3 regions of the Aminobacter sp. NyZ550 genome follow, and region 3 is predicted to be linked to each of the others. Evidence: riboswitches for the same ligand, from Rfam matches in the RefSeq annotation. Region 3 holds a riboswitch; each other region holds the start of a gene.
The links. A riboswitch is a leader RNA that binds a small molecule or an ion and turns the genes downstream of it on or off. The one in region 3 is predicted to bind cobalamin.
Positions count from the first base shown of each region.

Region 1: linked by a shared signal. The riboswitch ahead of N7E70_RS00960 (ribonucleoside-diphosphate reductase subunit alpha) and the one ahead of N7E70_RS29260 (TonB-dependent receptor domain-containing protein) in region 3 are both predicted to bind cobalamin.
Region 2: linked by a shared signal. The riboswitch ahead of N7E70_RS11105 (ABC transporter ATP-binding protein) and the one ahead of N7E70_RS29260 (TonB-dependent receptor domain-containing protein) in region 3 are both predicted to bind cobalamin.

Region 1 covers NZ_CP114190.1:192,908-200,641, reverse strand. The annotation lists gene N7E70_RS00970 (TonB-dependent hemoglobin/transferrin/lactoferrin family receptor) at 1-1,832, opposite strand, end outside; gene N7E70_RS00965 (peptidase domain-containing ABC transporter) at 2,191-3,951, shown strand; cobalamin riboswitch at 4,026-4,237, shown strand; gene N7E70_RS00960 (ribonucleoside-diphosphate reductase subunit alpha) at 4,348-7,233, shown strand; gene N7E70_RS00955 (ribonucleotide-diphosphate reductase subunit beta) at 7,261-7,734, shown strand, end outside.
Region 2 covers NZ_CP114190.1:2,250,966-2,258,699, reverse strand. The annotation lists gene N7E70_RS11120 (membrane-bound PQQ-dependent dehydrogenase, glucose/quinate/shikimate family) at 1-1,584, shown strand, start outside; gene N7E70_RS11115 (hypothetical protein) at 1,686-1,856, shown strand; gene N7E70_RS11110 (MFS transporter) at 1,990-3,156, shown strand; cobalamin riboswitch at 3,209-3,418, shown strand; gene N7E70_RS11105 (ABC transporter ATP-binding protein) at 3,527-4,342, shown strand; gene N7E70_RS11100 (ABC transporter substrate-binding protein) at 4,359-5,303, shown strand; gene N7E70_RS11095 (FecCD family ABC transporter permease) at 5,358-6,365, shown strand; gene N7E70_RS11090 (anthranilate synthase) at 6,609-7,734, shown strand, end outside.
Region 3 covers NZ_CP114191.1:425,165-432,898, reverse strand. The annotation lists gene N7E70_RS29270 (AMP-binding protein) at 1-226, opposite strand, end outside; gene N7E70_RS29265 (alpha/beta hydrolase) at 536-1,363, shown strand; cobalamin riboswitch at 1,645-1,846, shown strand; gene N7E70_RS29260 (TonB-dependent receptor domain-containing protein) at 2,026-3,885, shown strand; gene N7E70_RS29255 (ABC transporter substrate-binding protein) at 3,897-4,757, shown strand; gene N7E70_RS29250 (FecCD family ABC transporter permease) at 4,754-5,755, shown strand; gene N7E70_RS29245 (ABC transporter ATP-binding protein) at 5,752-6,546, shown strand; gene N7E70_RS29240 (DUF6925 family protein) at 6,543-7,580, shown strand.

The sequences.
Region 1 (7,734 bases), on a different replicon from region 3:
ACCTTCACGTCCTCGACATTGTCTGAGGTGTAGTGGTTCGGCCTGCCCGGAACCTCCTGCAGAGAGCGGATGAAATCCTTGTAGTCGGCATAGAAGGCCGTGAGGCTGAAGTAACCCTTGTCGAGCTCGCCACGAATGCCGGCCTCATAGCTGCGCACGGATTCAGGCTTCAGGTTCGGATTGGGAATCAGGACGGATGGCGGAGACGTAAAAAGATTGTCCGACGACACGAACAACTGCTGCGACGTCGGCATCTTGAAGCCTTCGCCATAGCCGGCATAGAGCGTATAGGTGTCGTTCAGCTCATACATCGCGCTGATCCGCTTGATCAGCTTGGTCTCGTCGATCTTCTGGGGCTCGAAGCCGGGCTTCGGCTTGTAGTCGGCGTCGCCGGTGGGATCGATGGAATAGTGCGCCAGGCGCGCGCCTGGGGTGATGGTCAGCCGGTCGTCGAACAGCTTGATCTCATCCTGAAGGTAGATGTCGGCGCGGACGGTGTCGACCTTCGGGAAGTTGAAGCCCTGGTTGTTGGCGGTGGTCGTGGTGCCAGCTGTCAGGTTGTTGGTGATGTTGTAGCCGTCATAGTTGCTCTTGGTCAGATCGCCGTCGAAACCATAGGTCAGCTTGTGCGACAGGCCGCCCAGTTCGAAGGACGAGTTGGCCTGCACGTCGGCCTCGAGGAAATCCTCGCCATAATTGCGGACTTGGATGTTCTGTTGGCGGCGCGTTGGGTAGGTGCGCAGCTGATTGCTGTAGGTGTCGCGCTTCTGCGGCGAATAGGAGATCTGCCACTTGATCTCATCGAGCCACGGCGCGTCGACCTTCCAGTCGTGCGACAGGGCCAGCCTGTAACGCTCCATCTCCAGTTCGCGCTGCCAGCTGGTGTTGACGTACGTCGATCCCGCAGACGAGTCGTACATCTGCTGGATCGTCGTGTTGCGGTTGAACCACTCGCCGGTCAGCTTGACCTCGTGATCCTGGGTCGGGTTCCACTGCAGCTTCATCAGACCGTTGAAGGCGTCGGTGTCGGCGGGAAACGCCTTGTTGCACGGCCAGATCGCCTGGCGTGGACAGCCCCACTGGCCGCCATCGGCGCGGCTGTTGCTGAAATCGCCTTCCGACGCCCCGAGATGACCGAAGCTGCCGAGGAACTTGAAGTCGCCGGATTCAGCGGCCGCACTCACCTGCTTGCGGAACGAATCGTCGTAGCTGTCATAGGCGGTCTTCATCTCGACTGCCCATGGCTTCGAGCCGTTGAGAAGATCGTCGGGGTCGAGCGTGCGGAATGCGACTGCGCCACCCAGCGCGTCGGCGCCTTGGAGCACCGAGTTCGGACCGCGTACGATCTCGGCGCTGCGCATGTTGAAGGGGTCGACGAAGTCGCGGCTGCCGTCGATGATCTGCTCCTGGATGCGGCTGCCGTCGACACTCATCTGGACGCGGTTGCCGCCCATGGCGCGGATGTTGAAGCCGGTCAGCTGGCCGAACGGATTGGTAAGCGATGTCGTGCGCGAGACGGTGACGCCCGGCTCGTAGCGAACCATGTCCTGGATGTCGCGGACGACATGGCGCTGCAGCGTCTCGCGGTCGATGACCGACACCGACATCGGAATGTCGAGCACCTTCCCGGTGGTGCGCGCCGATGTGACGACGAGCCTGTCGAGCACGATGCGCTCTTCATTGCTCAGCAGCGGCTTCGTTTCCTCGACCTTCTTGGCCGGTGTCGTTGCCGTCTGGGCACTGGCGATGCCGGCCGATTGCAGCAACAGAAGCGAAACGCCGGCCAGAAGCATTTGCGACCGCGAACCGCGGCCGGTGTGAACGTTAGACATGACAGCCCCCTCGAAAAATCTGGAAAAGCTGGCTGTCCGCGAACGAAGGGCTGGCGTAAGTTAATATGAGTCTGTGACTCAAGATTGGTGATGGCTGTATAATGGGTCCTGCGGTGTGTGCAAGCCGGGTGATGCGCGGCGCGACACCTGGCCTCACCTGGAACAGACACATGCCGGCGCCGCCCAGCTACGGCTGGCGAGGATCTGGAAGACTTGTTTTGTTCGTCATTCCGCGAGGCGGGCGATTTTCGCCGAAGCGTTTCACAATAATATGACTATCATTGTCATATTATTTGACAGGAAAGCGCGAATGACCTAGCGAACCCGTCCCTGTTGTTCGAGCGGCGTCGGGTAGGCAATGAAATTTCGAGAGAAACTGAACGCCTTGCGCAAGATACCGCTCGGCGATTGGCGGATACTGATGCGGATCATGGGCATCTACCGCCGTAAGTTTTTTCTTGCCATTGCACTTTCGCTAGCCGGAATCGTGCTCTCGGTGACGGTTCCGATCCTTTCGCAGAAGATCGTCGACAGCGTCATGGTCGGCAAGGACGGTTGGGCAGCGACCCAGTTCGCCGCCATCGCCATCGTGGCGGCGGTTATCAGGCACATGACCTCACGCTGGCACAACTCGCTGATCAACGACGTGGACGCAAGGTTCACCGCCCGGCTGTCGAGACGCATCTACTTCCGCCTCATGCGCATCCCCTATGAGAGTTCGGCATCCGCAGGCGGAAGCACGATCAACCTCCTCAACGAATCCCAGCGTGTCGCCACCTTCATGCTGAGCGCTGCGCCGAATTTCTTCCTCACCATGTTGGGTGCTGCCGTCTCGTTCGCCGTGGCGCTGTACTACGACTATCTCATCTGCCTGCTGGCCTTTGTCGTTGCCCTGATCTTCGCCGCCTTTGCCCGCAAGACCAATGCCCAGCTGGGCGAGGCGAGCCGCAGCTCGTTCCGCCTCAACGGCGCTCTGCAGGGGGCGGCCGCTGAAACGGTAGGCAACATCCGCGGCATCAAGTCGAATGCGGTTGAGCGCTTCTTCATCGGGCGCTGGTCCGCGAAGTCGGCCGAAGCCATCAAGGCGCGCTGGCACATACTCGACCTCTCGCACTCCTATTCGTTCACGCTTGGCCTGCTGAGCGAGATCCTGACGCTGCTCGTCGTCCTCGTCGGCTGCTGGCGCATCCTGCGCGGCGATCTCACGATCGGTGGCCTGCTTGCGCTGCAGCTGCTCGTCACCCGAGCGACCATGCCGATGCTGACCAGTGCCGGCATCCTGATCCAGTTCCATTCGGTGAGCGCCACCGTCTCGGCCCTCGCGGCTTTCCTCAAGCGCCAGCCGGAGCGCGCCATCGTTGCCCCGGCGCTGCGTGCTGCTGATTTCGGCCCGATCACGGTCGAGGATCTGACCTTCCGCTATCCCGAGGCGACGGCTGCGGCACTCAACGGTGTCAGCCTGGTGCTGCCGGCGACGGGCGTCGTGGCGATCGTCGGCCGCAATGGCTCCGGCAAGTCCAGCCTGCTGCGCGTGCTTTTGGGACTGGAGCGCGATCATGCCGGCAAGGTGGCAATCGGCGGCATCGACGTCCGCGCCTACAATCCGCGCTGGCTGCGCGGCCGCATCGGTGTTGTCGACCAGGAGACGTCGCTGTTTTCGGGTACCATCCGCGAGAACCTTCAGGCGTCGCTGCCGCGCCCGCTTCGCGACGACGAGATCGACAAGGCGCTGGCGTTTTCCTCCGCCGACAAGTTCACCGCCGGCCTGCCCAAAGGCATCGACACCGAACTGGTGCAGGCAGGGCAGAACCTCTCCGGCGACCAGCGCCAGCGCCTGGCGATTTCGCGCGCCGTGCTGCGCGATCCGCACATCGCCGTTTTCGACGAACCTACTTCGGCGCTCGACGCCGAATCGGCGATGGCGCTCGAGCGTGAGCTGCTGGCCTTCGGCCGCGACCGCCTCGTCATCATCGTCACGCACCATCTGTTCTCGGCGCGTTCGGCCGACATGATCGTCGTGCTCGACGACGGCAGAATCGTCGGCACGGGCAGCCATGAGGCTCTGAATGCCGAATGCCCGGTCTATCAGGCGCTGTGGCGCGACTACGTCAGGGATTGATCGGCCGCCGGCGTTGATCGGTCGATGAGGTGGAAATGATTCTTCCACCTGTTGACACGACACCGGGCAGTCATACTACATGTAGACATCGTGGTCTTCCGAGTTGATTCCAGCTCGGGAGCTAAGAGGGAAGCCGGTGCGCGATTTCGCAATGCCGGCGCTGCCCCCGCAACTGTAAGCAGTGAGTTGCTGTCGCGTAGTGCCACTGGCGCCAATGGGCGCTGGGAAGGCCAGACAGCGGCAATGACCTGCGAGCCAGGAGACCTGCCGCGATCGAGTCTGAACGTCCACGGGCGGGGTGTCCGGTGGTGCGCTTGCGTTCCGCCGGCTTGCGCCGGCTGAAATCCGTCATGCGTCCGCCCAAGGCCCTTCGCCCCCAAACCATCGGGGAAGATGATGCCGGCGACCTCCACACTTCAATCCAGCGGAACCGACAGCGTTCCGTCCGCTCTCAGCCAGGGTTCCAAGACCGCGTCCGAACCTGGCTACCGTGTCATCCGGCGCAACGGCGCGGTGACGCCGTTCGACGCGACCAAGATCACTATGGCGCTGACCAAGGCATTTCTCGCCACCGAGGGTTCGGTGGCCGCCGGTTCGCGCCGCGTCCACGACGTCGTCGAGGAACTGGCCGGCCAGGTGTTCGCCGCGCTGACCAGGCGGGCAGATAGCGGCCGCACCTTCCATATCGAGGAAATCCAGGACCAGGTCGAACTGGCGCTGATGCGCTCCGAGCATCACAAGGTCGCCCGCGCCTATGTGCTCTACCGCGAGGAACGTGCCCGCGAACGCGCTGCCGCCAAGGTCACGTCGGTCGAGGTCGCCGCACCGCCGCTCCAGGTCAAGGCCGATGACGGCAGCCTGGCACCGCTGAACGAGACGCGACTGGCACGCATTGTCGACGAGGCCTGCAGCGGGCTCGAGGCCGTCTCAGCGGATGCGATCCTGGCCGAGACAAGGCGCAATCTCTATGACGGCATCACCGTCGACGAGCTTTCGCTGGCGCCGATCCTGGCCGCCCGTACGCTTGTCGAAACCGAACCGAACTACGCCTTCGTCAGCGCCCGGTTGTTGCTAGACCGGTTGCGGCGCGAGGCACTGAGCTTCGTCTCGGCCAGGTCTGAGCAGGCCACCCAGGCCGAAATGACCGAGCGCTATGCCACCTATTTCCCCGCCTTCGTCGCCACCGGCATCAAGGCCGAATTGATCGACCCCGAACTTGGCCGTTTCGACCTTGCCAGGCTCAGTGCCGCGCTGAAGCCCGAGCGCGACCTGCAGTTCCAGTATCTGGGTCTGCAGACGCTCTATGACCGCTATTTCCTGCACAGCAAAGACAAGCGTTTCGAACTGCCGCAGGCCTTTTTCATGCGCGTGGCGATGGGCCTGGCAGGCCGCGAGATCGACCGCGAGAGCCGCGCCATCGAGTTCTATGATCTTTTGTCGTCCTTCGATTTCATGGCCTCGACGCCAACGCTGTTCAACTCCGGCACGCTGCGCCCGCAATTGTCGTCCTGTTTCCTCACCACTGTCGCCGACGATCTCGACGGCATCTTCAAGGCGGTGAAGGACAATGCGTTGTTGGCCAAATATTCCGGCGGGCTCGGCAATGACTGGACCTCGGTGCGCGGCCTCGGCGCCCACATCAAGGGCACCAATGGCGAGAGCCAGGGCGTGGTGCCGTTCCTCAAGGTGGCCAACGACACGGCGATCGCCGTCAACCAGGGCGGCAAGCGCAAGGGTGCGGTCTGCGCCTATCTCGAGACTTGGCACGTCGATATCGAGGAGTTCCTCGACCTCCGGAAGAACACCGGCGACGACCGCCGCCGCACCCACGACATGAACACCGCCAACTGGGTGCCGGACCTGTTCATGGAACGCGTCGAGGCCGATGGCGAATGGACGCTGTTTTCGCCTGATGAGACGCCCGACCTGCACGACCTCTACGGCACGGCGTTCAAGGCGGCCTACGAGGCCTACGAAGCCAAGGCTTCGGCGGGCGGGATCAAGGTGTTCCGCACGGTCAGGGCGCTGGACCTCTGGCGCAAGATGCTGACCATGCTGTTCGAAACAGGCCATCCCTGGATCACCTTCAAGGACCCATGCAACATCCGCTCGCCGCAGGGCCATATCGGCGTCGTCCACTCGTCGAACCTGTGCACCGAGATCACCCTCAACACTTCGAAGGACGAGGTCGCCGTCTGCAATCTCGGTTCGGTCAATCTTGCCAATCATATCGCAGCCGAGGGGCTCGACATCGACCGTCTGGCGCGCACCGTGAAGACGGCGATGCGCATGCTCGACAATGTCATCGACATCAATTTCTACACCATCCCCGAAGCCAGGCGCTCCAACCTGCAGCATCGTCCTGTCGGCCTCGGCCTGATGGGTTTCCAGGATGCACTTCAGGCGCTGAAGATCCCCTATGCGTCAGACGCTGCCGTGGCCTTCGCCGACGCCAGCATGGAGGCGATCTCCTACAACGCGATTTCGGCGTCCTGCGACCTTGCCGCCGAACGCGGGCGTTATCCGAGCTTTGACGGTTCGCTGTGGTCGAAGGGCATCCTGCCGATCGATTCCATCGACCTCTTGGCCAAGGCGCGCCCCGGTGTCGACATGGACGGCGCCTCGACGCTCGACTGGGATGCCTTGCGCAAGCGCGTCAGGAAGACAGGTATGCGCAACTCCAACACCATGGCGATCGCGCCGACGGCGACCATCTCCAACATTTGCGGTGTCGCGCAATCGATCGAGCCGGCCTACCAGAACCTGTTCGTCAAATCGAACATGTCCGGCGACTTCACCGTGGTCAACGCAGCACTGGTGCATGAGCTGAAGGCGCGCGGCCTGTGGGACGAGGTCATGGTCTCCGACCTCAAATATTTCGACGGCTCGATCGGCCGGATCGACCGCATCCCCGACGACCTCAAGGCGCTCTTCGCTACCGCCTTCGAGATCGACAGTGCCTGGCTGATCGAGGCAGCGTCGCGTCGGCAGAAATGGATCGACCAGGCCCAGTCGCTCAACCTCTACATCGCCGATCCAAGCGGCAAGAAGCTCGACGCGCTCTACCGCCTGGCATGGAACAAGGGCCTGAAGACGACCTACTATTTGCGCTCGCGCTCGGCCTCGCATGTCGAGAAGTCGACGCTGAAGGGCACCGACGGCAAGCTCAATTCCGTCTCCGCTGTAGCTGTTGCAGCGTCAGTCCCAATCATCGTCAACGCCGATGTCGCATGGGGCAAGGCCTGCGCCATCGACGATCCCGAATGTGAAGCCTGTCAGTAAGCGGCGATCAGGAAAAGGAACAACAAGATGCTCGACTGGTCCGAACCAAAGGCTGCCGCCGCAACCATCCACCCCGCCTTCACAGGCGACGTCCCGCTTGCCGATGCCACGGGGCTGGGTGTGATCGAACGCGGCGGTGGCCGCGTCCGCGTCGACGACAAGCGCATGATCAACGCCCGTGCCGACGTGAACCAGCTTCTGCCGCTCAAATACCGCTGGGCCTGGGAGAAATATCTCGCCGGCTGCAACAATCACTGGATGCCGACCGAAGTGTCGATGCAGGCCGACATCGGCCTGTGGAAGTCGAAGGATGGGCTGACCGACGACGAACGGCGCATGATCAAGCGCAATCTCGGCTTCTTCGCCGCGTCGGAGAGCCTGGTTGCCAACAACATCGTGCTGGCCATCTACCGCCATCTGACCAATCCGGAATGCCGGCAATATCTGCTGCGCCAGGCCTTCGAGGAGGCGGTGCACACCCACACCTTCCAGTACATCGTG
Region 2 (7,734 bases), on a different replicon from region 3:
CTGGCACCCGCAAGCGTCGTAGCGTCGACGCCCGACATGCCCGCTGCGGCGGCATCCTGCGCCGCCCGCATCGTCATGACCACCATCGACGCCCGCCTGATCCAGCTCGATGCCAAGACCGGCGAGCTGTGCCAGGATTTCGGCAATGGCGGCATCGTCGACCTCAAAAGCGGCATGGGCGAGATCAAGGACGGTTTCTACTTCCAGACCTCCGCCCCCACCGTGGCGCGTGACCTGATCATGGTCGGCGGCTGGGTGTGGGACAATGTCGAGACAGGTGAACCCTCCGGCGCCGTACGCGCCTTCAACGCCCTCACCGGCGAACTGGTCTGGGCCTGGGATCTCGGCAACCCCGCCATCACCAAGCTGCCGCCGGAAGGCGAAAGCTACACCCGCGGCACGCCCAATGTCTGGTCGACACCGGCCTATGACGAGGCCCTTGGCCTTGTCTACCTGCCGACCGGCAACGCCACGCCCGACTTCTTTGGCGCACATCGCTCGAAGGCCGCCGAGGACTATACCGCCTCGGTCGTCGCCCTCGACATTGCAACCGGCCGCGAACGCTGGAAGTTCCAGACCGTGCATCACGACATCTGGGACTACGACGTTCCCGCCCAGCCGGCGCTCTACGACGTGCCGGATGGCAAGGGCGGCACGGTTCCGGCGCTGATCCAGATCACCAAGCGCGGGCAGATCTTCATGCTCGACCGCCGCGACGGCAAGCCGATCGCCGAGGTCGAGGAGCGCGCCGTTCCGCAGACCGGCGGCGTGCCGGAGGACTTCCTGTCGCCGACTCAGCCCTATTCGGTCGGCATGCCGGCGATCGGTGCGGAGCCGTTCGCCGAGGCCAAGATGTGGGGTGCGACGCCTTACGACCAGCTCTACTGCCGCATCGAGTTCAAGAAGATGCGCTACGAGGGCGAATTCACGCCTCCCGGCCTGACGCGTTCGATCATCTTTCCAGGCTACTATGGCGGCATGAACTGGGGCAGTGCGGCGATCGACGAGGCCCGGGGGTTGCTGATCGTCAACGACATCCGCATGCCGCAGTTCGCCCAGCTGATGCCGCGCGAGGAGACCGACAATTATGGCGGCTCGGCAGCCCATGACGGCCTGTCGCAGCAGAAGGGCACGCCCTATGGCGCGCTGAAGAACGGCTTCATGTCGCCGCTCGGCGTTCCCTGTCACCAGCCGCCTTATGGCACCTTCACCGGCATCGACCTCAAGACCCGCCAGATCGCCTGGCAGGTTCCGGCGGGCACGCTGCAGGATACCGGTCCGCTTGGCATGAAAACCGGCCTGCAGATCCCGATCGGCATGCCGACGCTGGGCGGTCCGATCGCGACGTCAGGCGGCCTCGTCTTCTACGCCGGCACGCAGGACTATTATCTGCGTGCACTCGACGTGGAGACGGGCAATGAGTTGTGGAAGGGCCGGCTGCCTGTCGGCGCCCAGTCTACGCCAATGACCTTCGTCTCGCATGAGAGCGGAACGCAATATGTGGTCATCTCGGCCGGCGGGGCGCGCCAGTCGCCTGACCGCGGCGACTACATCGTCGCCTACAGGCTGCCCAGGCAGAACTGAGTCTGGGCGCATCGACATCGGAAGGGGCGCCTCGGGCGCCCTTTTCATTTCTGGCCGGCAAGGGCGGTACCCGTGCGACGAACGGGTACCCGCCAGTAGCCGTGCTCGCCCAGCGCAGCGTGCCCCCCGGCCTGCGCGTCATCGGCGAAGCCGAGGGCCTGCCGCCGCTGCCCGAGATGGAAATCGGCATATTGCGCAACCCGCAGGCCGCCAATTCGGCAGTCGACCGGCTCTACGAATTTCTCCGACGCGACCTCACCCAGCAATCCTGATCGTCTCAGCTAGCGCCTTGCGCACTTCTCCTATGCGCCAGGTGCATTGCTGCAATGCGGCAACGTCGCTTGTGCCGCGCCGGACATGAGGAAATTGTGCATCTAAATCGTTTCAGCTCCCCTGAGTCCGCCCATGCCCTTGCCGATCCTCGCTCTGGCCGTTGCATCCTTTTGCATCGGCACCACCGAATTCGTGATCATGGGGCTGTTGCCGGAGGTCGCCGCCGACCTCGGCGTGTCGATCCCGGCCGCCGGTCTTCTGGTCACCGGCTACGCGCTCGGCGTCGTCGTCGGCGCCCCGATCATCGCGGTGGGCACAGCGAAACTGCCGCGCAAACCGGTGCTGATCGGGCTCGCCATGATGTTCGTCTTCGGCAACCTGCTCTGCGCCATCGCCCCCACTTACTGGACGCTGATGATCGCCCGCGTCATCACCGCCTTTGGTCACGGCGCCTTCTTCGGCATCGGCTCGGTGGTGGCGGCAAGCCTGGTCCCAACCAACAAGCGCGCCAGCGCAATTGCGTTGATGTTTGCCGGCCTGACATTGGCGAACATCCTCGGCGTTCCCGGCGGCACGGCACTCGGCGAAGCCTATGGCTGGCGCGCCACCTTCTTTGCCGTCGTCGTCATCGGCCTGCTCTCGGTGGCGGCCATAGCCTGGCTGGTCCCTGCGGGCGTCGCCCCTCCCGGCAAGGGCGGGGTATCAGGCGAGGTCAAGGTGCTGGGCAAGCTCCAGGTATGGCTCGCCATGATCATCTCGGCGCTCGCCTCGGGCAGCCTGTTTGCCGTCTTCACCTACATCAAGCCGATCCTGACCGACGTCAGCGGCCTCTCGGTTGAATCGGTCACTTGGGCGCTTTTGCTGTTCGGCGGCGGCATGACCATCGGCAACATCATCGGCGGCAAGCTGGCCGACTGGAAGCTGATGCCCACAGCCATCGGCGCGCTGGTGGTGATGGCGGCGATCCACGTCGCCTTCGCCGAACTCAGCTCTTCGGCGCCAGCGGCTATCCTGCTCGTCTTCATGTGGGGCGTCATCACCTTCGTCATCGTGCCGCCGATGCAGATGCGCGTCGTCGAAACCGCTTCGGAGGCACCGAACCTCGCGGCCACCCTCAACCAGGGCGCCTTCAACGCCGGCAACGCCGCCGGCGCCTGGGCCGGTGGTGCTGCGATTTCGATGGGCGTGAGCTATGCCGACCTGCCCTTCGTCGGCGCGGCCATCGCACTGTCTGCCTTCGGCGTCGCGCTCATTTCCTTCGCGCTCGACCGGCGTGACGCAATTCAGCAGCCGGCATGACGCTTTAGCGCCCGGCATGACGCTTTAGCGATTGTCAGCAACCCGTCGCTGCTGTAGCCACGACAGCGATGGTTCCTGCTATCCGGTTCGGGCAGCAGGTTAAATGGGAACACGGTGAGACGTCCCCGACGCGAAACCGTGGCTGCCCCCGCAACTGTGAGCGGATAGCAATTCGGAAACATGCCACTGGCCGAAAGGCCGGGAAGGCTCCGAGGAGCGATCACCCGCAAGCCAGGAGACCTGCCATCATCCGATTAACTCAACCGGCCGGGGTGTGCCGCGGAGATGATGATGGTTGCGACTGCCTTCTTCGGTACCGGCGCGCTTTCCGGATCGTTCTGCTGCCTCCGCCCGACCGCGGAGACAGGGCATGCTCGATCGCGTCCACGCCGCTAGCCGCCTTGTAGGCACCACCCCGGCACTGCTCGAACTCGATGGCGTCAGCTGGGGCCCTCGTGTTTCGCAGCCGATCCTCGAGCCGATCAGCCTTGCGGTTGCGCCGGGCGAGTTGCTCGCCATCGTCGGCCCCAACGGCGCCGGCAAGTCGAGCCTGCTGCGCTGCCTCTACCGCTACCACAAGCCGACTTCGGGCACTGTCCGCCTCGACGGCACCGACATCTGGAAGATGAAGCCGCGCGACTGCGCCCGCCGTATCGCGACCGTGCTTCAGGAAAGCGCCTCGGACTTCGGCCTGACCGTCGCAGAAATCATCGAGTTGGGCCTGACCCCGCATGTCACGAGTTTCGGCACCAGCGACCGCGACTACGACCAAGTCGAGGCAGCCCTTGCCCTGCTCGGCCTGACCGCACTCGCTGCGCGCGACCTCTGCTCGCTGTCGGGCGGCGAAAAGCAGCGCGTGATGATCGCCCGGGCATTGATGCAGCGACCCGACCTTCTGATCCTCGACGAACCGACCAACCACCTCGACATCCGCCACCAGCTCGAAGTGCTGGAGCTGCTCGGCAATCTCGGCTGCACCGTGATCGTTTCCCTGCACGATTTGGCGCTCGCCTCGGCCCATGCCGACCGCGTGCTTGTCATGGACGGAGGCCGCGCCATTGCCTGCGGCGCGCCCGCCGACATCCTGACGCCCGATCGCATACGTGACAGCTTTTCCGTCGGAGCGACCCTCGACGACCATCCCGTCACCGGTCGTCCACGCTTTTCCTTCCACCTCGAACGCTGAACATCAAGGAGCCTCCATGCGCCTGCCCATCATCGCCGCCGCCCTGCTCGCTACCTGCGCAACAGCTATGGCCAGCGGCTTCCCCGTCACCGTCAAGAGCTGCAACCGCGACGTCACCTTCGAGGCCGCGCCCAAGCGCGCCGTCTCGCACGACGTCAACCTGACCGAGATGATGCTGGCGCTCGGCCTCACCGACCACATGGCCGGCTATTCCGGCATCTCCGGCTGGAAGACGCTGAGCGAGGATTTGCGCAAGGGCGTCGGCGAACTGCCCGAACTCGCCCCACAATACGTCAGCAAGGAAGTGCTGCTCGGCGCCGACACCGACCTGTTCTTCGCCGGCTGGAACTACGGCATGAAGGTCGGCGGCGACGTCACTCCGGATACGCTCGCGCCCTTCAAGATCGCTGTCTACGAGCTGACCGAAAGCTGCATCCACATCATGAAGAAGGACAAGTCGTCGCTTCAGGACATGTATGCCGACCTGCTCAATCTCGGCGCCATTTTTGGTGTGCGCGAGAAGGCGGAGGTCCTGGTGGCAGGCTATGAGAAGGAACTCGCCGACTTCCAGGGCGAGCTGCCCAAGCTCGACAAGCCGGTCAACGTGTTCATCTACGATTCCGGCGAGCAGAAGCCGTTTACCGCCGGACGATACGCCATGCCGACCGCCATTATCGAGGCAGCCGGCGGCAAGAACATCGTCGACGACGTCGAGTCGAGCTGGGTCGAGATCGGCTGGGAGCCGGTCATCGAGCGCAATCCCGACATGGTGGTGATCGTCAACTACGGTGAGGTAACTGCCGAGCAGAAGATCGACTACATGCGCACCAACCCGGCCTTCAAGGACATCGAGGCAGTGAAGAACAACCGCTTCTTCGTGCTCGAATACAACGAGGCGACGCCGGGACCGCGCAACATTGCGGCGATCAAGCGGCTGGCCGCCGCGATGCGGGCCGACTGAGCCGTGTCGCATCGCCACCTCGTCACAGGGCCAAGACACGTCCTGATCCACGCCATGCCGGCCCTGATACCGGGGCTGGCCGTGGTGCTTGTGATAGGCATGATCATTGCCGTCGGCGTCGGCCCGGTGGCGATCCCACTGGAAACGGTGTGGGGCGTCATTGCCAACAAGCTGATACCGGGAAGCGTCGAGGCGGTCTGGTCGAGCGGACGCGAGAATATCGTCTGGGACGTGCGCGCGCCGCGCGTCATCCTGGGCGCCATCGTCGGCGCCTCGCTGGCGCTGGTGGGGGGAGCCCTGCAGTCGGTGACACGCAATCCGCTCGCCGATCCGCATCTGCTCGGCATTTCGTCGGGCGCGGCCTTCGGCGCGATCATGGCGCTGATCCATGCCGGCATGGTGCTCGGCACAGTCACCGTACCGGTCTTCGCCTTTGCCGGCGCGCTGGCGGCAACCGCACTGGTGCTTGCCATCGCCAACCTGGCGCGGGCGCAGACGGCCGGCCAGCTGATCCTTGCCGGCGTGGCGGTGAGCTTCATCATCTCGGCCGCAGGCAACCTCTTGATCTTCATCGGCGACCCCAAGGCTGCCCATGTCGCGATCTTCTGGATGCTTGGCGGGCTCGGGCTGGCGCAATGGAGCCATCTGCCCTATCCGCTGGCAGCCCTTGTCCTGTGCGGCGTCTGGCTGATGACGCAGACCCGCAACCTCAACGCCATGACGTTGGGCGACGAAAGCGCAACCGCACTCGGCATCCCGGCGCAGCGCTTCCGGCTCAAGGCCTTCGTCGCCTGCGCGCTGCTGACCGGCTGTGCGGTTGCCTACTCCGGCGTCATCGCCTTTGTCGGCCTGATGATCCCGCACATCGTGCGCTTCTTCGTCGGTGGCGACTATCGCCGCGTGCTGCCGCTGTCGGCGCTGGTCGGCGCCATCTTCCTGATCGCCGCCGACATGGCCGCACGCACGGTCGTGCCGCCGCAGGACATGCCGCTCGGCATCGTCACCGGGCTGATCGGCGGCATTGCTTTCGTCATCCTGATGCGGCGACGGACAACAAAGTGAGGGTCAGTTGGTAATGCAATGCAAGACGACGCAAATCCGGTTGCGTGGCCCCGAATTCGCCGCTATGCATTCCGCCATGAACACGACTTCGCTCCAGAACATTTGGTGGCGGGCCAGCTGACAGCGGCCTCTTGAAGCGCGTGCGCGTGAAGATTGTGATGGCCGCAACGGGATTTCCGGGCGGCCATTTGCTTTTTTCGAACCAGGCTCCGGACGCTCCCACTGCAAGAGATGGAGACGGGAATGACGTTGGAATTGCTTGAAAACGGCGCCGAGCGCTACGTGACGTCAGGCGGGGTGTCGATCACCCGGCAGCGCCACGAAACCGCCTATCACGGCGCGATCGAGACCTATCTCGACGGGCTCAACAGCCGGCGCGGCGCGGTGTTCTCCTCCAACTACGAATATCCCGGCCGTTACACCCGCTGGGACACCGCCATCATCGACCCGCCGGTGGTAATCTCGGCACGCGGACGCGCAATGAAGATCGAGGCGCTGAACGGCCGCGGCGAGGTGCTGCTGCCGGTGATCCGCGCCGTGCTCGCGCCGCTCAATGAACTGACGATCACCGAGACCTCCAAGCGCCTGATCGCGCTCGAGGTGGCGACGCCCGGCCGCGTCTTTACCGAGGAAGAACGGTCGCGCGTGCCTTCGGTGTTCACCGTGCTGCGTGCCATCACCGCCTTGTTCAAGTCGGACGAAGACAGCAATCTCGGCCTCTACGGCGCCTTCGGCTACGATCTCGCCTTCCAGTTCGACCCGGTCGAGCACACGCTCGAGCGCAAACAGAGCCAGCGCGACCTGGTGCTGTTTTTGCCCGACGAGATTCTTGTCGTCGACCACTACTCGGCCAAAGCCTGGCACGATCGCTACGACTATGCCGGCGCGGGTTTCTCGACCGAGGGCCTCGCGCGGGACAGCGTCGTCGAGCCGTTCAAGGCGTCCGACCGCATTCCGCCACGCGCCGACCATGAGCCGGGCGAATATGCCCAACTGGTGCGCCGGGCGATGGACAGTTTCAAGCGCGGCGACCTGTTCGAGGTCGTGCCCGGCCAGATGTTCTACGAGCGCTGCGAGACGGTGCCGTCGGAGATTTCGCGCCGGCTGAAGGCGATCAACCCTTCACCCTATTCGTTCTTCATCAATCTCGGCGAAGGCGAGTATCTGATCGGCGCCTCGCCGGAGATGTTCGTCCGCGTCAACGGCCGCCGCGTCGAGACCTGCCCGATCTCGGGCACCATCAAGCGTGGCGACGACGCCATCTCCGACTCTGAGCAGATCCTGAAGCTGCTCAATTCGAAGAAGGACGAATCCGAGCTTACCATGTGCTCTGATGTCGACCGCAACGACAAGTCCAGGGTTTGCGAGC
Region 3 (7,734 bases):
GTCGGTTGGTCCAGTCGGACAGCTCCTTGTAGGTGCGGCGTCGGCCGTTGCCGATCAGCGCGGTGTGGTCGCCCAGGCCTTTTTCGACCAGGCGATCGGTCAGCTCGACGGCCGCATTGAGGTGCTCGGGATAGTCGAAGCCGTCGAGCAGAAAGGTCGGCCACTGGTCCTGGGGTGGCAGGTTATCGCGCGTGAAGGTGTCGATATGCGCTGACGGTCCAAGCATTCTGCGGCTGTCCCCTACCTGCTCATCGGCATGACGGAAGCGCCATGCGTGCGTTGGAATGCGTTACTTCGGGGGAAGGTGCTGCGCCGCAACGGGTAGCCGTTCGGCACAGGCCGCGGCTATGCACGATCGACATGCGATCGGCGTCTGGCACAGCGAGACCTCCCACGTTCTCGACTGATGGCTGAGAATTGCACCGGACCAAAATTATTTCAAGCATAAAGTTTCTGCCGCTGGCCCATTGACGCAATCCGGCACGCTGGCCATTGCTATGCGCCTGGATTGCTGCCGCCTTGGAGGGATGCCCGTATGCTCGAACGCCATATCGCCGATTGGGACAACGCCTACACCAATGGCGCCAACATCGCCGGTGGCGATCGTTGGCCTGCTGCATGGGTGGAACCGGCACAGACGTTTCGCGACGCCCTGTCGGCAGATGAGAGAGCGCAGTTCGACATCGCCTATGGTGACAGGCCGCGCAACCTGCTTGACCTGTTCCTGCCTGAAGGCACGCCGAAGGGGCTCGTCGTCTTCGTCCATGGCGGTTACTGGATGGCGCTCGACAAGAGCTACTGGTCGCATCTCGCCAAGGGTTCCATCGACAGCGGCTACGCGGTGGCGATGCCGTCCTACAGCTTGTGCCCGGAAGTCAGGATCGGCGATATCGTGCGCGAGGTCGGTGCGGCGATCGGCAAGGCAGCCGCGTTGGTCGAAGGCTCGATCATGCTGACCGGTCATTCCGCCGGCGGACACCTCGTGTCGCGCATGGTCGCGGCTGCTTCGCCGCTTGCGCCCGATGTGCAGTCTCGTATCCGTCATGTCGTTTCGCTCTCGGGAGTTCATGATCTCAGGCCGCTGATCAACACCGGCATGAACAAGACGCTCCACATCGACGAGACCGAGGCGCTGGCTGAAAGCCCGGCGCTGCTGCGGCCGGTGGACAACGTCCGCATCACCTGCTGGGTCGGCGGTGGCGAGCGCGCCGAGTTCCTGCGCCAGAACGCATTGCTTTCCAATATCTGGACCGGGCTTGGCGCCACCACCGCTACAGTGGTCGAGCCCGACCGGCATCACTTCAGCGTCATCGACGGGCTTGCCGACAAGGATCATGCGCTGACAAGGACCTTGCTCGGCTGAACATGCGCGGATGATACCGACGCGGCCGAAGATGATGTCGATGGCCGTAGCGCGCACATCGTCGGTTCAGTTTCCGCGACCCCGTTGGCAATGTGCAGGTGGCCTCTGTCCACCAGGGGCAGTGCCGTCCAATTGGCGGTCCCATGCAGGGCTTGCCGCGTCCGGGGCGATTGCACAAGTTGCCCTGTTTGTCCGTGTCCAATGATCCTATCTAGTTGAAAATCAATATATTTTATGGACGGTCGCATGATTGCGATTGACAAGCCTCGGCATCCCTGAGTAGCGTCCGCCTCGGAATCGGTTCCGCCGAGAGGCGGATGAAAAGGGAACACGGTGAGGCCGAAGGCCAAATCCGCGACTGCCCCCGCAACTGTAACCGTTGAGCCTCTTCCATCATGCCACTGAACGCATTCGCGCGTTCGGGAAGGCGGAAAAAGGCTGTGACACGGAAGTCAGGAGACCTGCCCGTTCCAGTCACCCATGCTTGTCCACGGGGTGTGGTCAGGCGCGGTCGCTCGTGGCGGTGACATCGAAAGTGTTGCCGCATGCGGAAGGCCGTCGGGTCAATCTTGTCCCAAAGTCTGCCTGCCGACCTGTCTTGCCTGCGGTTTGGAAACCGGGTGCGATCCTTGTCGCGCCCCCCAAACCATTTGAGGGCAGAAATGCAGAGACTTATCCTGGGCATCGGCGCGATCATGCTGGCCATCCCGACACCATCCAGCGCGCAGCAGGCGCCCGCTGCAGGCGGCGTGACCGTGCTGCCGCGCCTGGTCGTTACGCCGCTGCGCCGCGAAACCGCGCTTGTTCGCCCGACGTCGTCGGTCACAGTGATCGACGAGGAAGAATTGCGAAAGTCCGCGGCAGCTGACCTGCCGTCGTTGCTGAAGCACTATGCCGGCGTTTCGATCATCGGCTATGGCGGCCAGGGGGCCTCGTCCAATGTCTATCTGCGCGGCATGTCGGCCGGCCAGACGCTGGTGCTGGTCAATGGCGTCCGCAGTTCGTCGGCGACCAGCGGTACGAGCTCGATCTTCAACATTCCGCTGTCGTCGATCGAGCGTATCGAGATCGCCAAGGGACCGCACTCAGCGCAGTATGGCGCCGATGCCATCGGCGGTGTCGTCAACATCATCACCAAACAGGGCGGCCAGTGTGCCGACGGCCGTAACACCTGCGGCAGCATCACCTCGGGCGTCACGCATCCCTGGGGTGGCTATCTCTCAGGCGATCTGCGCGGACGCACCGAGGACGGCATCGATTACTCCGTCGGTGGCTCCATCCTAGGCACGCGCGGCTACGACTTCACCACGCCGCTGGCCTGGGGACATGAGCCTGACGACGATGGCTTACTGCAAGGCTCGCTCAACGTCGCAGTCGCCAAGGAATATGGCTGGGGCCGGCTATATGCCGATGGCCTGTTTGCCCGGGGCCGCAGCCAGTACGATGCCTCCCCGCCTTCCGCCAATGAAGTTGACACCGACACCTTCGCCGGCAGGATCGGCGCACGGGTGAAGCATTCCGACAGCTGGAGCTCGACCGTCGAACTTTCCGGCAACCTCGACTATTCGAACAATGTCCGTGACGGCGTCGTGGGCAGCAGCGAATTCGACACCAGGCGCTACGGCATCTTCGCGTCGACGGAAAAGTCCTTTGAAACAGGTGAAGTCAGGCATGTCCTGGTCGGCGGTGCCGAGGCCTATCGCGAGGAGGTGGCTTCGACTGTCGATTTCGGTGTCGGCTCGCGCGACCTCGCGGCGGTGTTCGGCCAGTACTCGCTCGACTATGGCGCGCTGACGATCGACAGCGGTCTGCGCTACGATCACAATGAACAGTTCGGAGGCGCCACCACCTACAACATCGATGCCAGCTACGAGCTCGTTCCCGAGCTTGTGGCGCGCGCCTCGTACGGCACCGGCTTCCGGGCGCCGACCTTCAGCGACCTCTATTACCCCAACTACTCCAATCCCAACCTGAAGCCGGAGAAGTCGCGGTCCTATGAGATCGGCATCAACTGGCGTCCAAGCGAGGGGACCGAGCTTGACGTCGCCTTCTACCAGACCTGGCTGACCGACGCGATCGCCTCCAACCCGCCGACCTACCTGCCGTTCAATGTCGCGCGCGCCAAGGTGACCGGTATCGAGGCCAGCCTGTCGCATGCGTTCGACGAGCGCTGGAGTGGCAAGGTTTCGATCGACTACCGCTCGCCGAAGAATGAGGACAACGGCCGCTACATTCCCTATCGCGATCGCTTCAAGGCGGCCGCCGAGGTGAGCTTTGCCGCGACCGACAGCCTCGACCTCACCGCCAAGCTGCTCTACGGCGCGGCGCGCTACGCCAATGCCGCCAACACCGTCAAGCTGCCGGACTATGTGACGGTGGATTTCGCCGCCAACTACACGGTCGACGAGCGGGCGAGCCTGAAGTTTTCGGTCGAGAACCTGTTCGACGAACACTATTCGACCGTCACCAACTATCGCGCGCCGGGCCGAAGCTTCAATCTGAGCTTCACGCGTGTGTTCTGATGCGAGGTAACATGCCCACCAATCGTCTCAGCTGTGCTCGGTTTCGAGCGTGGCTGTCCGCTCTCGCGGGGCTGGCCGCGTTGTCATCAGCGCCGGCAGCCGCCGTGCCGCCGAAGCGCGTCGTGTCGATGAATGTCTGCACCGACCAGCTGGCGATGCTTCTGGCGGCCGAGGGGCAGCTGCATTCAGTGTCTTATCTGGCAAGCGATCCCAACACGTCGGTGCTGGCCGATCGGACCAACGGCTTTGCCGTCAATCATGGCCTTGCCGAGGAAGTGTTTCTGATGCAGCCTGACCTGGTACTCGCCGGAGCCTACACGACACGGACGACGGTTGAGTTGCTGAGGCGCCTCGGCATCCGGGTCGAGGAATTCGCGCCGGACAGCTCCATTGCCGACATCAGGGCCAACATCCTGCGCATGGGAGAGGTCCTGGAGCGGCGCGAAGAAGCGGCAAAACTTGTCGCCGCGCTTGATCGTGGCGTCGCCGAATTGGGCAGGGAAAGCGCCTCGGGCAAGACCGTCGCGACCTACTACGCCAACAGCTACACCTCGGGCACCGGAACGCTCGTCGACGAGATCGTCAAGCTTTCCGGACTGGTCAATATTGCAGACAAGCTCGGGCTCAGCGGCACGGCGCGGTTGCCGCTGGAGATGCTAGTGCTGGCCAAACCAGATTTGGTCGTCGGTGGCGGCGAAGACTATGGCGCCCCGGCACTCGCCCAGGAAAACTTCGTCCACCCGGCCTATCGGGCGGTCTCCGGGCAGGGCAGGGCGGTGGCGGTGCCGTCGCGATACACCATTTGCGGCGCGCCGTTTACACTTGAAGCCGCCCGCCTGCTGCGCGATGCCGCCGAGGGGGACGCCAAGTGAGCGACATCTCCCGTTACAGGCTCGTGCTTGCCGTTCTTGCCATCCTGGCCACCATTCTGTTCCTGCTTTCGCTCACCGTCGGTCCGGCGGGCCTCGGCTTCGGCGACAGCATCGCTGCATTGTTTTCCGACAAGGCCGGCGCCATCGAGCTGATCATGCGTGAGATCCGCCTGCCGCGCGCGCTGCTCGGCCTGATGGTCGGTGCTACACTCGGGCTTTCCGGCGCGGCACTTCAAGGCTATCTGCGCAATCCGCTGGCCGAGCCCGGCCTGATCGGCGTCAGCGCTTCAGCTTCGCTGGGCGCGGTGATCGCCATCTATTCCGGCCTGACGATTGTCTTCCCGCTTGCCTTGCCGCTGTCGGCATTGGCTGCCGCCGTGCTCGCCGTCGTCGTGGTCCAGGCACTTGCCGGCCTGCGCGGCAGCACCTTGACCATCATCTTAGCAGGTGTCGCCGTGTCGAGCTTTGCCGGCGCGATGACTTCGCTGGCGCTCAACCTGTCGCCCAATCCGTTCGCCGCGCTCGAGATCATGTTCTGGACGCTCGGCTCGCTGACCGACAGGTCGATGACCCATGTCTGGCTCGCCTTGCCGTTCATGCTGGTCGGCTGGGCGATGCTGGCGGCGCTCGGCCGGGCGCTCGACGCGTTGACGCTTGGCAACGAGACGGCGGCGAGCATGGGCATCGACATGCGCCGCGTGCAGTTGCTGGCCGTGTTCGGCACGGCGGCCTCCGTCGGTGCCGCAACGGCGGTGTCGGGTGCCATAGGGTTCGTCGGCCTCGTCATCCCGCACATGCTGAGGCCGCTTGTCGGCGCGCGCCCGTCGCGGCTGCTGCCGGCGAGCGCCCTGGGCGGTGCCTGCATGCTGCTTGCCGCCGACATCCTTGTCCGGCTCGTCGCGCCCGGCCGCGACCTCAAGCTCGGCGTTCTGACCGCAATCGTCGGCGCGCCGTTCTTCCTGTGGCTTGTCTATCGCACGAGAAGGAAGCTTGCCTGATGCTGCTCGATGTTCAAGATCTCAGGGCGTCGCTCGGCGGCCGGCCGGTGCTCAAAGGCGTGTCCTTTTCCGTCATGGCGGGTGAGTTTGTCGGCCTTATCGGCCCGAACGGAGCCGGCAAGTCGACCTTGCTGCGCGCATTGCTCGGACTGACACCGGCAGACGGCGCAATCGCGTTGGGTGCGCTCGCCGCCGCTCATGTCTCCGCGAGGGAGCGCGCTCGGCATATGGCCTACGTTGCGCAGGAGCGCGAGATCGCCTGGGCCGTGCCGGTCGAGATGCTGGTCGGCCTCGGTCGCTCGCCCCATCGGCCAAGTTTCGCCTCGCTCGCCCTTGCCGACCGCAACGCCATCGACGCCGCAATGCGCAAGATGGAAGTCGACAGCTTTCGGGACCGCGCTGCGACCGAGCTTTCGGGTGGCGAAAAGGCGCGTGTGCTGATCGCCCGGGCGCTGGCACAAGAGACGCCGCTGCTGCTCGCCGATGAACCGACATCGGGCCTCGACCCATCGCACCAGATCACGCTGATGCGCCTGTTTGCCGATCTCGCGAGCAGCGGACGAAGCGTCGTGGCTTCGCTGCACGACCTCGGGCTCGCCGCCCGCTGGTGCACCCGACTGCTGCTCATCGACGCCGGCAGGATCGTCGCCGACGGCCCGCCTGATGAAGTGCTGACCGCCCAAACCCTGCGCGACGTCTATGGCGTCGAAGCCTTCTTCGGCGAGACAGCGGGCGGGCTGGTTGTCCAGCCGCTCGATCTCGTTGCCGTCGATACCGGAGCACGACCATGAGTTACCTCGAGCAGTTGCTGCGTCACCACCTGACCGACTGGCGCAGCGGATGGAGCATGGGCACGTTTGGCGCCATTGCCGAGTTCCATCAGGATGACGGCGAGGTTGCGGTGATAGACGACACCTACCTGCTGACCCGGGCTACCCGGCGGGGCGGTATTCGTGTCGATCGCGGCACGTTGAGCGAACTGGTGCCTGTCGCCTACGAGACGCTCAGTCCGAAGCGGCATCGCTGGAGCCAGGCGGTGGCGTTGTGCCTTCCTGAAGCCAAGGCGCGGCGCGGCAGCAGGAGCGTGCTGAGTGAGATCGGGCCGGACGATCACGCGATCCGGGGTATCGACCGCACCGGCATCCTGTTCGACATGGGCCTGTCCTTGCCACAATGCGACTTCTGCATCCGCACCAGCGAGCCAAGGCTGCTGGCCGTCTTGCGCGCCAATCTCGGCCGCTCGCTGTTCGAGCATGGCAATGAGGCGATGCCGGCGATCCTTGCCGTCCATCCGCATCGGATCGCCTTGACCAATATCGGCCGTGTCGAGGTCTACCAGAAGATCGGTGGACCCGACACGGGCGGGGTTTCTCCCGAGGGACCGCATACCCATCTGCTGCCGAAGCTTCTGAAGGGAGGCCGCACGCATTCGGCCAACACGCCGATCCCATCTGGCCTGTTGCCAGTCGGCTCGCTGCATCCGGGCAATCCGGTCATCGATCCGCTGGGCAAGGACCGGCCGTTCGACCCGACCCTGCATAGCGAGTTTCAGGAATTGATGAGCCGTTTCGGCACCGCCGAGGCTCGCGCCGGCAAGGCCTATGTCGACGACGCGCTGGAGACGGGCAGGGACCTCGACGCCGGCCAGGCGCCTGCCGGGCGCCATGTCCGGGCTGCGTTGCGTGTCGCGCTGCGACAGAAGGTCCGTCTGGCCGAGTGCCTGGGAGATGAAGCACGCCGCCAAAGGATCACGACCTGGCAAGCCAGCTTCGAGCAATCGGAGCCGGAGGCGGAGGACGACGACGCGCCGGGCCACGCGGCCTAAGGCTTCGGTGCGCAAACTCATGCCCGTCGGCGAAGGCTCCGGCCGTCGCCGACAGAGCAAAATTCGGGGCCAAACTAAACTTGATATTAATAGTCATGTTTTATATGGTCCGGTTGTGCTCGGGACAGGACGGCCGCAACGGCCACCGTCGGCA